3 regions of the Planococcus sp. TJ-301 genome follow, and region 2 is predicted to be linked to each of the others. Evidence: riboswitches for the same ligand, from Rfam matches in the RefSeq annotation. Region 2 holds a riboswitch; each other region holds the start of a gene.

Region 1 (5,143 bases), 530 kb from region 2:
AAAGGATTCGATGAATCTGTGCTTGCTTCCCTGTCTGCGAAGAAGAACCCAGCTGAATCAGCACTGGACTAAATAATGTGGATTCTTGATTAGAGCGGAAGGCGAATGCCTACTATTAAAAAGTGAAACGGAGGCAACAACATGCAATTGGGCGCTTTTTCAGTCAGTCTAAACGTCAGCGACATCCACGCCTCGAAAGATTTTTACGAAAAGCTGGGGTTTGAAACGTTCGCCGGCGATATCGAGCAAAATTGGCTCATTATGAAAAACGGCACGACGATTATCGGCCTATTTCAGGGCATGTTCGAAAAGAACATCCTGACATTCAATCCGGGTTGGGATGAAAATGCGCAAAACCTGGGGGAGTTTGCGGATATTCGCGAGCTCCAGAAAACACTGAAAGCCGGCGGCGTAAAATTTCTCAGCGAAGCGGATGAAACGAGCGAAGGCCCTGCGAGCTTCACTGTCGAAGATCCGGACGGCAACCCGATCCTGCTCGACCAGCACCGCTGATACCGATAAAAAAGGAAGGTTCTTATGCGCCGCATAAAAGCCTTCCTTTTTTATTTGCAGCTTTAGGAATTGCGCACCCACGCGGCAATGCCTTCGATATCTTGCGGAGAGGTCCTGCAACAGCCGCCGATTACTGTCGCCCCGGCTTTATGCCATCTTTGGCTAAGGGAGCTGTAGCGCTCTTCAAGCGCCTTTCCGTCCCACGTCTTGCTCGCAACGTCGTACGCTTCACCGGAATTCGGATAAACGATAATCGGCTTTGCGGTCTCCTCCGCGATTTCCCTTATCAGTGATTCGATAAAAGCTGGCGCCGTGCAATTAATGCCGATTGCCGCTACCTGCTCCTGGCCATCTAGGTATTTGGCGCATTCAGCAGCCGTTTCTCCGTTGCTAATGTGGAAAGCATCTTTCGCGCTGAAAGAGATCCACGCGTACACTCCCGGAAATTCCTTCAGCACTTCCACAATCGCTTCCGCCTCCAGCAAAGAAGGGATTGTCTCACACGCCAATAGGTCAGCGCCTGCTTCTGCCAGCAGCTTCATGCGGCTTCTGTGAAAATCCTTCAGCTCCTCCTTGCCCACACCGTAATCGCCGCGGTATTCAGAGCCATCCGAAAGAAATGCACCATACGGACCCACAGAAGCGGCCACCAGCGGTTTCGGCCGGTTCGACTGATCGTCCAGCTCCGCCCAAAATTCATCGCGCGCCTCTTGTGCCAGTCCAACCGACTTTTTGATCAAGTCCGCTGCCTCGTCCGCTGTCAGCCCTTTTTCTTTATAGCCTTCGATCGTCGCCTGGTAACTGGCCGTAATTGCGCAATCTGCACCGGCTTGGAAATAATCGAGGTGGACCTTCTTTATCAATTCCGGATTTTCCATCAAAACTTTCGCTGACCATAAACGATCATTTAAGTTACAGCCGTAATTCTCAAGCTCTGTCGCCATTGCGCCGTCAAGAATGACAATTGGAAAGCTTTTCAAAATTTGTTCGATCGGGTTCATTTCAAAACATCCTTCCTATGTCCAGGTTCGTTTATCATCTCTACTTATTTCGGCTTGCTTTACTTAAAAACTGCTTTGTTCTTTCAGCTTTCGGCTGAGTGAAAAGCTGTTCTGCTGTTCCTTCTTCGACAATCACGCCGTCTTCCATGAAAATGACGCGGTCCGAGATTTCACGGGCGAACTGGAGCTCATGGGTCACGATAAACATCGTCTTCCCAGTAGCTGCTACGCTTCTAATCGTGGCCAAAACTTCATCAACCAGCTCTGGGTCAAGTGAAGACGTCGGTTCATCGAACAATAAAACTTCCGGATTCAGCGCAAGCGCACGGGCAATGCCGACCCGCTGCTGCTGGCCGCCGGATAATTGTGCCGGGTAATAGCTGAGCCGATTCGTCAATCCCACACGTTCCAAGATGTCCAGACTCTTCTTTTTTGCTTCGTCTTTCTTCAATTGCTTGACGCTCGTCAAGCCGATCATCACATTATCCAGCACGGTCAAATTTTTAAATAAATTATATTGTTGAAAGACCATACCGGTCGACGTCCTTAACGCGAAAATATCTGCCTTGCTTGCAGATTCAACGTCCACTCTTTTGCCGCCGATTTCCACGATTCCGCTCGTCGGCTGTTCCAGGAAATTGATGCAGCGCAGCAGCGTCGATTTTCCTGATCCGCTTGGACCCAAAATCGATACAATCTCACCTTTAGAGACCTTTAGGTTGATTCCTTTCAGGACGTGTTGGCTGTCATAGTATTTGTGGATGTTTTCTAACTTGATCATGCCGCAATCCCTCTTTCATATCTGCGCGCCCGCTTCTCTATTTTCACTAGCACCCGCTCCACGATAATGCAAAGAATCCAATAGACAATGGATACCGCAATATATACTTCAAAAAATGCCAAGCCGCGCGAACCAAGAATTTTGGCTTGCCCCATAATGTCCACGACGCCGATGATGAACACAAGAGATGTGTCTTTGATCGTACTGATGAACATATTGCCGAGGTTCGGTATGGCTACGGCCAAAGCCTGCGGGAAGATGATTTTCAGCATCATAGCCGTCGGGCTCATGCCGATCGCTTTCGCGGCTTCAAATTGGCCGCGGTCCACCGATTCAATTGCGGAACGGATCGTTTCGGATAAATACGCGCCGAGGTTGATGGAAAATGCCATTAACGCATATACTTCAGGCGCAATGCTATTGACGTCTGCGGATTGCAGCCAACCGTATTCGATCTGCAGAAAGTAAATGATCTTCGGTATTCCATAAAACACGAGATAGATTTGAACCAGCAAAGGCGTTCCCCTGATAAAAGATACGTATATCGATGAAATTACACTTAATACCGGAACCTTATATATTTTAATCAATGCCGTAAAAACGCCGATAAACAAACTTAATACCAATGAGCCGACCGCTATTCCGATCGTAATGGGCAGCCGTGAAACAATCGCAGGAAAACTATCGATTAAAAAATTCAGATCCAGTAAATTCTCCATTTTCTCTTTCCTTCCAGGAACTTTTATTCAGGAATATATTCTCCGCCAGTCCACTTTTTCGATAGTTCTGCTAAGGTGCCGTCCTGTTTAAGCTGTTCCAGAATCGGATCAACCAATGCTTTCAACTCTTCGCCCTGCTCGCCATTTTTCAAGACAATCCCCATATCATCATTGACCAAGGGCTGGCCCACAATTTCGACGCCTAAATCGTTCTTTTCCAACACCGCATTGATCATAATTGGATCATTGACATAGGCATCCACACGCCCATTTTGGACATCCTGCAGAATTTCTGAAGGGTTGCCGCTTTCGCTGTATTTCAAGTCGATAGGGGTTTTCGCCGTTTCGTTGTATTCCTCCAGCAAAAGCGTATACGAATCGCCCGCTAATGCGCCGACCGCCTTGCCTTCCAGATCTTCGACTGTTTGGATATCTTCTCTCCCGGATTTCACGGCAATGACCGTTTCAGCGGCAAAATAAGACTCGTCGGTGAATAAGTATTTTGCCTGGCGTTCAGGCGTCTTCGCTACTTGGTCCGCTATTGCCTGGATTTTATTGGATTCCAAAGCCAGAAACATGCTGTCCCACGGAACGGCGACAAACTCGAATGCGTAGCCATCCAATTGTTCATCAATCGCTTTTACAACGTCGATGTCGTACCCGGTCAATTCGTTGTTATCATCCGCAAAAGCGAACGGTGGATAATCATTCTGCGTCCCTACCAAAATCACTTGGTCGCCCGTTGCGCTTGTTGCTTCCTTTGATGAACACCCGCTTAATGCTCCAGTTACACCTACTAATAAAAACAGCGATACGAATAAATAATGGTTTCTTTTCATGTTCAAGCCCCTTTTCTTTGTCTAAGTGGTGTTATCCGTGCGAAGCACGCGGGAAATCTCCCTGTTTTTTGATACAAAAAAGCCTCTTCCAATAGGAAAGAGGCTCAACCAATTTCTTATCTCTCAGAATGAAAACCATTCTGCAGGAATTAGCACCTCTCATAAAAATGATGGTTGCTGGACGTCACAGGGCCTGTCCCTCAGTCTCTCTTGATAAGTTATTTAATTTTTTTACATATTAACGATAGTATTTGACATTGCTCCTCATGTCAAATGAATTTTTCTTTTATTTTGAATTTACACAAATTATTTTTGTGGAAATCCGGAATTTATGATTGCTGGGCGTACAATGGCTGATTGACAATGATTCAAATCTTCACTACTATTCTAATAATAATTCATATCCATTTATTTTACAGGCCAGCCTGCCTTCTTAAAACGTTTCAAATTCAGCAAGTATGGGAGTGATATAAAAATGACAAACGAATCTCTTTACGATGCCGCCATCATCGGCGCCGGAACCATGGGCATGGCGGCCGGCGCCTTTTTAGCACAGCAAGGCGCAAAAACGCTATTGATCGATGCCTTCGACCCGCCTCACCTTAATGGCAGCCACCACGGGGATACCCGCTTGATCCGGCATGCTTATGGCGAAGGCCGACAATACGTTGCGTTAGTGCTGCGTGCCCAGCAGCTATGGGAGGAATTAGAGCGGCAGACCGGCACCAAGATTTTTGAAAAAACCGGAGTGATTGGCCTTGGCCCGAAGGAATCCCCTTTTCTACAGGAAACTATTGCAGCTGCCAGAAAGTATGACCTATCGTTAGAGGTTCTCAACAGCACTGAAATTATAGAGCGATGGCCCGGCTTTTCAGTGCCGGACCATTTTATCGGCTGCTTTGAAACGGAATCCGGTGTCATTTACAGCGAGAATGCGATTCGGGCGTATAAAGAAATTGCGCTTGCGAACGAAGCACATTTTATGCCCAATACACCTGTTCAGCACATCGATTTACATGATGCGAAAGGCGTTAAAATTTCAACCGGAAATGCGGAATTCCTTGCCAAGAAAGTGATTGTCACTGCCGGGGCATGGGCTGCGAAACTACTGCCCGATTTAAAGCTGCCCATTCAGCCGACACGCAAAGCCGTCGGTTGGTTCGAAGCCCCTCATTCCCTATACGATGCGGCCCATTTCCCTTCCTTTTACGTAGAAGACCATGATAAAAAGTTTTATGGTTTTCCTAGCCTGAATGGCACTGGGCTTAAAATCGGTAGATCGGATGGAGG
Region 2 (5,143 bases):
CGTTACGGCAAGCGGGAAAATCGCTTTGACGAATTCCGGGTAACTGCGTCCCCATTCCAAGGTTTTCATACCACCTAGAGATCCGCCAATTACGGCGGCAAGACCGGTAATATCCAATTCACGTAAAGCAGCGTATTCCGCATTCACCATGTCCCGGATTGTGATGGCTGGGAATGCTGCCTTGTAAGGCGTTCCGGTATGTGGATTGATGGACAAAGGGCCAGTAGAGCCGCTGCATCCGCCCAGCACATTGAAAGTGATGACTTGGAATTTATCCGTATCTACGGCTTTCCCTGGCCCTGCCAGGCCTGCCCACCAGCCTGGGTTTTCCGCAGTGCCGACAGCCCATTGATCACCTGTCAAGGCATGGCATATAAGGACCACTGGGGCGCCTTGTTTCCCGCAGCGTTCATAGGCAAGTTCGACATTCGCAAGGATTACCCCCGACTCCAGGGCCAAAGATCCGATAGATACGCTAACCATTCCGCATTCCTCCTAAACGTTTTCTAAAACTGCAGCTTGTATGGCCTGCTCAAGGTCTGCAATCAAATCTTCCGGATTCTCAAGGCCGACCGACAAGCGAATCAATTCTTCCGTGACGCCCGATGACTCAAGTTCCTCTTTAGACAATTGCTGATGCGTTGTCGACGCCGGATGGATGATCAACGATTTGGCATCGCCGACGTTGGCGACATGTGACCACAATCCAACGCTATCAATCAATTTACGTCCAGCTTCACGTCCACCTTTAACACCGAAGTTGACGATCGATCCATATCCATCCTTCAAGTATTTCTGCGCCAATCCATGTGATGGATGATTTTCAAATCCGATATAATTGACCCATTCCACTTGTGGATGGTCTCTCAAATATTCCGCTATGGCCTGTGCGTTGCTGTTATGGCGCGGAATCCGCAGATGCAGCGTCTCCAAGCCCTGTAAAAATGCATGCGCGCTCTCCGCACTCAAAGACGGGCCAAAATCACGCAGCAGCTGAACGCGCAATTTCGTTGCAAAGGAAGCACCTTCTGCGTCGATTCCGTAACGTATGCCGTGGTAGCTTTCATCGGGTTCGGTATAGCTTGGGAATTTCGGGTTGTTCCAATTGAATTTCCCGCCATCGACAACTACGCCTCCGATTGTTGTACCATGGCCGCCAATCCATTTTGTTGCGGAGTGGATGACCACATCGGCTCCGAATTCGATCGGGTTGCTGCCATAAGGCGATGCAAACGTATTGTCAATCAATAACGGAATATCATTGTCATGTGCAATGTTGGCCACTTTTTCGACATCGAAGACATTCAGGCTCGGATTGCCGATAATTTCGCCAAACAGTGCTTTTGTTTTATCGGTGATGGCTCCACGGAAATTTTCCGGATCCTTGCCGTCGACGAACTTAACCGTAATACCGTATCTCGGCAATGTATTTGCAAAGAGGCTGTAAGTACCGCCGTACAAGTTGCTGTCCGCGACGATCTCATCGCCCGCTTCTGCTACATTCAGAATGGAGAAAGCGATAGCCGCCATCCCAGATGCCAGCGCCACAGCTGCAGTGCCGCCTTCGAGAAGCGCCACTCGCTGTTCAAATACGTCCACCGTCGGATTCATAATGCGTGAATAGATATTGCCGGCTTCTTTCAAGCCGAATAAATTCTGGGCATGCTCCGTATTCTTAAACACATAAGAAGTCGTTTTATAAATTGGCACCCCTCTTGAGCCTGTTACGGGATCAGGCTGCTGTCCACCATGCAATAAAAGCGTTTCCGGTTTAAAATTTGTCATTTCGTATTCCTCCTAAGGTTTTATGGATGGAAACCAAGGTTGAGGAGGGAACAGAAAAAGCCCTCTTCGATTAAGAAGAGGGCCGTCAAATACGGGTATACCTCCTCTCATCTGCCAGATCCCGTCGTACCGGATCTGTAGGATTTAGCACCTTTCCAAGCTGCGCTTGTTGGTTGCTGGGCATCACAGGGCCTATTCCCTCCGCCTCTCTTGATAAGAGTATTCAGATTTAGTTTTCCATCTTGTTGTGAAGTATAAAAAGAAAGGCCAGCAATGTCAAGAATAAAATTCAAATAATTTCGAAACCTTCCAGCATCGGTTGCGTTAAAATGAAGGGAAGGAGGAGAATACAGATGTTATTTTGGACAATTTCCGCACTCATATCAGGTTATATTATTGGTTCTTTGCATGGCTCGCTCATCCCTCAGCTGTTGACGGGCGTCAACATCAATAAAGAAGGCCTTAAAAACTCCGGAGCGTCGAACGCCGCAATTGTGCTTGGCTGGAAATTCGGCGCACTCGTCGCCGCCTTCGACATTATTAAAGGATTTGCTGCAGTGGCCGGATTTCGGCTGCTGCTCGACGCATCGGCGCTTTCGGATGGAACAGTCTGGACCTTGCTGTTCACCGTTGGCGCGGGCGTCGTTTGTGGCCACAACTTTCCCGTCTATATGAAGTTCAACGGCGGCAAAGGAACAGCACCGCTTATTGGCGTCATGCTGGCACTGGATTGGAAATTTGGAATTGCCGCCCTCCTATTATTGGTTGCCGTTTCACTCGCCACCGACTATCTCATCGCTGGCGTGCTGGTCCTTTACCTCATGCTTTTAGCTATCGCGATTTTTCCAGCTGAAGGATTTTGGCCACCAGCCTTTGCAATTCTGCTGTTTGCAATGGCGATCTGGAAGCATCTTGAAAATATTGCGCGCGTTCGGGAAGGCACCGAAAAAAAGGTTTCTGAAGTGCTGCGCAAAAAATCCGCCGGTTCTGCTTAACATAGGCTGGCAGAAATAAGTCCAAAAAATTTTTTGGAGTTTTAGTTGACTTTTACAACAGTCCCCTTTAAAGTAAGCATTACAAATCGAATACGTACATCACTTTCTTATCCAGAGAAACCGAGGGACAGGCCCTATGACGTTTCGGCAGCGGATTCGCTTCATGCGAAAACTGTGCTAATTCCTGCAAATGCATCCGTGCATTTGGAAGATGAGAACGAGATGGTTTCATGCCGAAGCCCTCTTTTTTTCTTATGGATTAAGAAAAAAAGAGGGCTTTTTATCGTTCACTTTTGGAAAGATTGATCTGTACCGAAGAGATTTGCATAGATACACTCAGCTTGAGGAGGCGCTTTTACATGATTCAATTCGAGGAGGTCACAAAAACCTACCAATCCGGAAAACAGGAAATCCACGCTTTGAATGGCATTGATTTGACGATTGAGACCGGAGAAATATACGGAGTCATCGGCTTCAGCGGCGCTGGGAAAAGTTCACTGATCCGCACAGTCAATCTATTGGAACGCCCGACTACCGGGCGAGTGCTGATTCACGGAAAAGATATCCTGGCCTTGTCAGGCAGTGAAATCCGTAAAACGCGAAAAGACATCGGTATGATTTTCCAGCATTTCAATCTGCTGAATTCCAAAACGGTCTACCATAACGTCGCTATGCCACTGCTGCTGGCCAACACACCGAAGGATAAAATTAAGGAACAAGTCAAAAACTTGCTGGAGTTCGTCGGCTTGGCTGACCAAGCGGAGAAGTATCCGGATCAATTATCGGGTGGCCAGAAACAGCGCATCGGAATCGCCCGGGCGCTTGCCACTAATCCTTCCGTGCTGTTATGCGACGAAGCGACTTCCGCTCTGGACCCGCAGACCACGCAATCTATTCTTGAACTGCTGCGCCGCATCAACCAGGAATACAACATCACGATTTTGCTCATCACACATGAAATGGGCGTCATCCGTGAAATCTGCGACAAAGTCGCAGTCCTGGAAGCCGGCAAAATCATCGAAAAAGGAACAGTATTTGATGTCTTCACCAATCCGCAGCAACCGACCACCCAGCGCTTCGTGCGCTCGGTCATGAACGATGAGCTGCCGCCGTCGTTACTGGCACAGCTGGCGGATCCGGCACGAAGCCATTCCATTTACCGCGTTCAATTCACCGGCTCGTCAGTCGGACAGCCGCTGATGTCCCGCATTTCACGTGATTTCAATTTAGATTTGAATGTTTTATTCGGCAACATTACTGAATTGCAAGGCGAGCCGTATGGCAATCTGATTGTTGAATTTACCGGCCCTGCTGCAGAGATACAAAAAGCGCTCGCGACAATCCGCAGCGGCAGCGTCAAGGTTGAGGAGGTGAAGCATTATGCTAATTGATAACGAACAAATTTTGGAAGCACTGTGGGAGACCGTTTATATGACCAGTGCATCATTCTTCTTCTCCCTGTTAATCGGCTTCCCGCTCGGCATATTGCTAGTCGTCACCCGTAAAGACCATTTGCTGGCCAATGAACCCGTATCAAAAGTACTGAACATCGTCATCAATATTTTCCGTTCTGTGCCGTTCATCATCTTAATGGTCGCCATCATCCCGCTAACGAGGCTGATTGTCGGCACGTCGATCGGTACGGCGGCAGCGATTGTCCCGCTGGTCTTTTACGCCGGCCCATATATCGCCCGTTTGATTGAGAACTCGCTGCTCGAAGTTGATAAAGGCGTCATTGAAGCCGCGCAAGCCATGGGTGCCTCTCCTGCCCAGATTATTTTCCGCTTTTTGATACCGGAAGCATTGAGTTCACTGGTGCTCGCCCTGACAATTGCTATTGTCGGCTTGATCGGCGCTTCTGCCATGGCAGGCGCCATCGGAGGCGGCGGACTCGGAGATCTCGCCATCACTTACGGCTACCAGCGTTTCGACACAATGGTCATGGTCATCACAGTAGCGATTCTAGTCGTCCTGGTGCAAGGCGTCCAATCCGCTGGCAACCTATTATCCAAGCAAGTCAGAAGAAGATAAAAACGAACGACAACTTAAACCATTATTGGAGGAAACCCACATGAAAAAAATTACAGCTTTTTTATTGATAACGATACTCGCATTGCTGCTGGCAGCTTGCGGCAACGACGAAGAAGGCGCTGACGGCAACAGAAAAGTCACACTAGGCATCAGCGGCTCTGACACGACGATTTGGGACCACATTGCTGAAAAAGCCGAAGCAGAAGGAATCGAACTTGAAATCGTCACGTTCTCTGATTACGTTGCACCGAACATTGCCTTAGCAGAAGGTGAACTTGATTTGAACGCATTCCAAACGATTTCTTATTTCGATGAATTTGTCGCAGAACATA
Region 3 (5,143 bases), 410 kb from region 2:
GAATAATACAATAAAAATCAGAAAAGTCTTTCAATTGGCTCTAAACGCTTTATAATGAACAATTATAAACAAAGGGAGATGAGGCAATGGCGAACCTGAGAAACGACTCTTTGCATCTGCATCGGGAACATCAAGGAAAACTCGAAGTCCGTTCAAAAGTGGCGGTCGGAAATGAAAGGGAGTTAAGTCTCGCCTATTCTCCCGGAGTAGCAGAGCCGTGCAAGGAAATTGCGCAGGACACGGGGAAAGTCTACGAGTACACGATGAAAGGCAATACGGTGGCAGTCATTACAGATGGCACCGCGGTTCTCGGACTTGGCAATATCGGCCCTCATGCGGCGTTGCCGGTAATGGAAGGGAAAGCGGTGCTGTTCAAAGAATTCGCGGGCGTTGATGCATTTCCAATCTGCTTGGACACAACAGACGCTGAAACAATCATCCAAACGGTTAAACTGCTGGAGCCCGGCTTTGGCGGAGTCAATTTGGAAGACATTTCTGCGCCTACTTGCTTTATCGTAGAGCAGCGCTTGAAAGATGAGATGGGAATCCCGGTATTCCACGATGATCAGCATGGAACGGCCATTGTGACGCTTGCCGGATTGATCAATTCCCTGAAACTGGTCGGTAAAAATGTCGATGAAGTAAAAGTGGTCGTCAACGGGGCAGGAGCCGCAGGGATTGCGGTCGTAAAGCTGCTGAGCAAATACGGTTTCAGCCAGTTGATCATGTGTGATACGAAAGGCGCCATTTTTAAAGGCCGTTCCTACGGAATGAATCCATTCAAGGAAGAAGTAGCAGAAATGACCAATTATGGCCGGTCTGAAGGCAAACTTGGAGATGTTATCAAAGGGGCGGACGTGTTTATCGGCGTATCGGCCGAGGGAGCTTTGAGTGAAGAAATGGTGGCATCGATGAATGCAGAACCCATCATCTTTGCGATGGCGAACCCGAACCCGGAGATTTTGCCGCACGCGGCAAAACGCGCAGGGGCCCGCATTGTGGGCACGGGACGTTCCGACTTCCCGAACCAGGTCAATAACGTCCTGGCGTTCCCAGGCATCTTCCGCGGGGCACTGGACGTCCGTGCTACTGAAATCAATGATGCGATGAAAATTGCGGCAGTAGAAGCGATTGCCGGGCTGCTGGAATTGCACGAACTCCACGATGAATACGTCATTCCAGCGCCATTCGACTTGCGCGTTGCACCGGCAGTAGCAGCCGCAGTGGCGCAAGCTGCGATTGATACGGGTGTGGCTAAGCGGCCGATTGGTACAAATGCCTCCGCTGCACAGGAAGCTCTTTCAGGAAAAACGATATATTAAAAGAAAGCCGCCCATTCAGCAAGTTGAATGGGCGGTTTTGTTCGGGAATTTATTTCACCAGTTCGGGAGTTTGTATTGCGCGGCGGACTTTTTGCAGCGCTTGTTCAAGGTCTTCCAGCAAATCGTCGCGGTTTTCGAGGCCGACAGATAAACGCAGAACACCGTCTGTGATGCCGCGCTTCTCGCGGTATTCTTTCGGCATAGATGCATGGGACATTGTCGCCGGGTAAGAAAGAATCGTTTCGACTGCTCCCAAACTTACCGCAAATACCGGAATTTGGAGGCTCTCCACAAAAATCCGGGCAGCATCTTTGTCTCTCAGGCGCAGCGATACAACAGCTCCCGCGTCGCGTGCTTGGCGCTCATGGATCGGATTGCCCGGATGGAATGTGAAGCCCGGATAATAGACTTCTTCCACGGCGGGATGGCTATGCAAATATTGCGCAATGACACGGGCAGAAGCGGATGATTGCTTCAACCGTGCGCCCAGAGTTTTGATGCCTTGGATCAAGGTATAGGAATCATGAGCCCCCAAGACCGAACCGAACGTATTTTGAATAAAGCCGAGACGATCCGCCAATTCCGGATCTTTGACGACTGCGAGCCCCGCGATGATATCGCTGTGGCCGGATAGAAATTTCGTCGCGCTGTGCAAGACGACATCTGCGCCCAAAGCAAGCGGGTTCTGGTACAAAGGCGTCATGAATGTATTGTCGACAAATGTTAAGCAGCCATTGGCTTTTGCGAGCTTGGCGGCTATTTCGATGTCAGTGATATTCATGACCGGATTGGATGGTGTTTCTATATAAACGACTTTCGTATTGGACTGGATAGTTGCGGCCATTTCGCTGAGGTCGGTCATGTCGACAAAGCTATAGGAAATTCCGAATTTGGTAAGCACTTCCGTGACAAAGCGGTAAGTGCCCCCGTAGACATCTTCCGATACAAGGACGTGGTCGCCAGCCGACAGCAGCATGAACGCGGAAGAAATGGCAGCCATGCCGGAAGCGAAAGCGAATCCGCGTGTGCCGCCTTCGAGTTTGGCAATGGTTTCTTCCAGCTTTAAACGTGTGGGATTGCCGGAGCGGCTGTAATCGAACGGTCCGAATTCGTCAAAGCTGGCCTGATGGTATGTGGAAGACAAGTGAATCGGGACATTGACCGCCCCGGTTTCTTTGTCGACTCCGGCTGCGTGGATGAATTGAGTTTCCAAATGTGTCATAGGCGAAGGACCTCCTTGTCCAGTTTTGCGAATGCTTGGGTAAGATCGGCTGTCAGGTCTTCAATGTCTTCGATGCCGACGGAAAAGCGGAGCAGGCAATCGCAAATTCCGCGGCGCGTCCGCTCTTCATAAGGGATATCGGCGTGCGTCTGGGTGGCGGGATAGGTGATGAAACTTTCCACGCCGCCCAGGCTTTCAGCGAACGTGATCAGTTCCAAATTTTCCAGAAACGGACCGACCAATGATGCGTCTTGCAAGCGGAATGACAACATGCCTCCTTTTCCGGGATAAAGGACATCTGTGACCGCAGGGTGATGTGCCAGAAACTCAGCAGCTTCGCACGCATTTTTTTCGTGCTGTTTCATGCGAAGCGGCAGCGTCTTCAAGCCGCGGATCAACAACCAGGAATCGAACGGCGATAACACTGCGCCAGCTGAATTGTGAAGCACGCCCAGTTTCTCGCAAAGCGCCTGGCCTTTAGCAGCAACCAAGCCGCCGAGCACGTCATTATGGCCGCCGATATACTTTGTCGCGCTGTGCACGACGATGTCTGCGCCTAATGTTATAGGCTGTTGAAGGTAAGGCGTTAAAAAGGTGTTGTCGGCAATGAGCAGCAAACCATGTTTTTTCGCCAGTTTTCCGTAGGCGGCCAGGTCGATTTCCTGCATCAATGGATTGGTTGGCGTCTCGATGAATAACGCTTTCGTTTTATCTGTGATCAAGCTTTCAGTGTGGCTGACATCATTGAAATCTGCGTAAACGGTGCGGATATTGTAAATCTCCGAATAATGCTGGAGCAGCCGGTAAGTGCCTCCGTAAATATCTTCCGGTACCAATAGCTCGTCATCAGGCCTGAACAGCGACAGCACCAGTTGAATTGCCGCCATTCCGGAACTACAGGCAAATCCAGCATCCGCGCCTTCAAGAGCGGCGATGCCTTCTTCCAGTACGGAGCGAGTCGGGTTTTTGGTGCGCGTGTAATCATAGCCTGTCGACCTGCCAAGCCCCTCATGTTCATAAGCGGTCGACAAATAAATTGGGGTGCTGACCGCCCCTGTCGTTTTATCGGTTTTATTGCCTAATTGCACTAGTTGCGTTTCAATGCCGAATTTTTCCATGGGAATCATCCTTTCAAAATAAAAACAGGGGCTCGCTTCTTGAAAAAGAAGAAAGCCCCTGTTTTGGGAACCTAATCTTCTCATCTTCTAAGCCGAGGCTTATTGGAATTAGCACCGTAGCCATAAGGGCTGGTTGCTGAGACTTCACAGGGCCAAATCCCTCCGTCTCTCTAGATAAGAAATAAAATATGAAGTTTTAATGTGCGTGCAGGGTAAAGGTCCACCGATCAAACAGCGCCTTTAGATAAAGTTTACTTTAATACAGCAGGGCGAATTTTACAAGGGAAAGTTTAAATTTTTAAAAAATTATTTGTAGATCAGAAAGTTGAGATGGCTCTGTTTCTTTCCGGTTAATTTGAATTACGAAAAAGTTGAACGAACTGTCGTTTCATCTTGAATGGACATCGGAAAAGTCTATCTTGACTAGGTAAGAAGGGATGCGTTCAAGAAAACCGAGCGCCTTGAAAAACATTATCGGGAAAAGCAATTGACTGGTTTTTCTGGGTGCTGAGCAGGAACCGTGTAGAAAAAAGAAAATACCGCTACACTTGTAAAAGTGAGGAGTGATGAATGATGACTAGTAAAAAATTCGAAAACATACCATTGGCTGTGCTAGACTTGGCGCCGGTCAACGCAGACAGCGATGCGGCTCAATCATTCAAGAACAGCGTCGAATTGGCGCAGCATGTAGAGAAATTAGGTTTTAACCGGCTTTGGCTTGCTGAGCACCATAATATGCCGGGCATCGGCAGTTCTGCGACATCAGTTTTAATCGGCCACATTGCCGGGCAAACAAAGCGGATCCGTGTAGGTTCAGGAGGCGTCATGCTGCCGAACCATGCGCCGCTCGTTATCGCAGAGCAATTCGGTACGCTTGAATCGCTGTACCCCGGCCGCATTGACCTTGGTTTAGGGCGCGCGCCCGGGAGCGACCAGGCGACAGCTTATGCGCTGCGCCGAACGTTGCACAGCAGCGGGGATGAGTTTCCACAGCAAGTAGAAGAACTGCAAAACTATTTTTCCGAAAATCCAAAAGGCAGCGTCCGCGCTTTTCCTGGAACCGGTCTGGATGTGCCGCTTTGGCTGCTTGGTTCAAGCGGCTTCAGTGCTAGGCTTGCGGCGATTAAAGGCTTGCCATTTTCATTTGCCAGCCATTTTGCGCCGGACTACACGATTCAGGCTTTGCAGCTCTACCACCAGAACTTTAAACCTTCCGCCGCATTGAAAGAGCCGTATGCCATGGTCGGCGTCAATGTCATTGCAGCGGATACACAGGAGAGGGCGGAATGGCTTGCAACATCCGGCCAGCAGCAGATGTTTGCGCTGATGCGAGGTATGCCGACCCATTTCCAGCCGCCGATCGATGATCTCGAAAAGGTTTGGTCGGACCGTGAAATTGCCATTTTCAAAGAAAAACTGGCTTCAGAATCGATGATTGTCGGCACACCGGATGTGGTCCGCGAAAAGCTGCGGAACTTTAT

Evidence for each region. A riboswitch is a leader RNA that binds a small molecule or an ion and turns the genes downstream of it on or off. The one in region 2 is predicted to bind S-adenosylmethionine.
Region 1: another riboswitch for S-adenosylmethionine. It lies ahead of AC4EHJ_RS10665 (transporter substrate-binding domain-containing protein); the one in region 2 lies ahead of AC4EHJ_RS08160 (methionine ABC transporter ATP-binding protein).
Region 3: another riboswitch for S-adenosylmethionine. It lies ahead of AC4EHJ_RS06350 (methionine biosynthesis PLP-dependent protein); the one in region 2 lies ahead of AC4EHJ_RS08160 (methionine ABC transporter ATP-binding protein).

What each region holds. Positions count from the first base shown of each region.
Region 1 covers NZ_JBZDOH010000001.1:2,188,398-2,193,540, forward strand. Annotated here, with positions in the region: gene AC4EHJ_RS10640 (DUF4386 domain-containing protein) at 1-72, shown strand, start outside; gene AC4EHJ_RS10645 (VOC family protein) at 142-513, shown strand; gene mmuM (homocysteine S-methyltransferase) at 576-1,514, opposite strand; gene AC4EHJ_RS10655 (amino acid ABC transporter ATP-binding protein) at 1,555-2,295, opposite strand; gene AC4EHJ_RS10660 (amino acid ABC transporter permease) at 2,292-3,014, opposite strand; gene AC4EHJ_RS10665 (transporter substrate-binding domain-containing protein) at 3,038-3,853, opposite strand; SAM riboswitch class I at 3,967-4,073, opposite strand; gene solA (N-methyl-L-tryptophan oxidase) at 4,329-5,143, shown strand, end outside.
Region 2 covers NZ_JBZDOH010000001.1:1,656,132-1,661,274, forward strand. Annotated here, with positions in the region: gene metX (homoserine O-acetyltransferase MetX) at 1-483, opposite strand, end outside; gene AC4EHJ_RS08150 (O-acetylhomoserine aminocarboxypropyltransferase/cysteine synthase family protein) at 496-1,785, opposite strand; SAM riboswitch class I at 1,890-2,005, opposite strand; gene AC4EHJ_RS08155 (glycerol-3-phosphate acyltransferase) at 2,139-2,780, shown strand; SAM riboswitch class I at 2,885-2,998, shown strand; gene AC4EHJ_RS08160 (methionine ABC transporter ATP-binding protein) at 3,140-4,171, shown strand; gene AC4EHJ_RS08165 (methionine ABC transporter permease) at 4,161-4,811, shown strand; gene AC4EHJ_RS08170 (MetQ/NlpA family ABC transporter substrate-binding protein) at 4,852-5,143, shown strand, end outside.
Region 3 covers NZ_JBZDOH010000001.1:1,245,943-1,251,085, reverse strand. Annotated here, with positions in the region: gene ystJ (NADP-dependent malic enzyme) at 87-1,322, shown strand; gene metC (cystathionine beta-lyase) at 1,372-2,544, opposite strand; gene AC4EHJ_RS06350 (methionine biosynthesis PLP-dependent protein) at 2,541-3,662, opposite strand; SAM riboswitch class I at 3,740-3,843, opposite strand; gene AC4EHJ_RS06345 (LLM class flavin-dependent oxidoreductase) at 4,236-5,143, shown strand, end outside.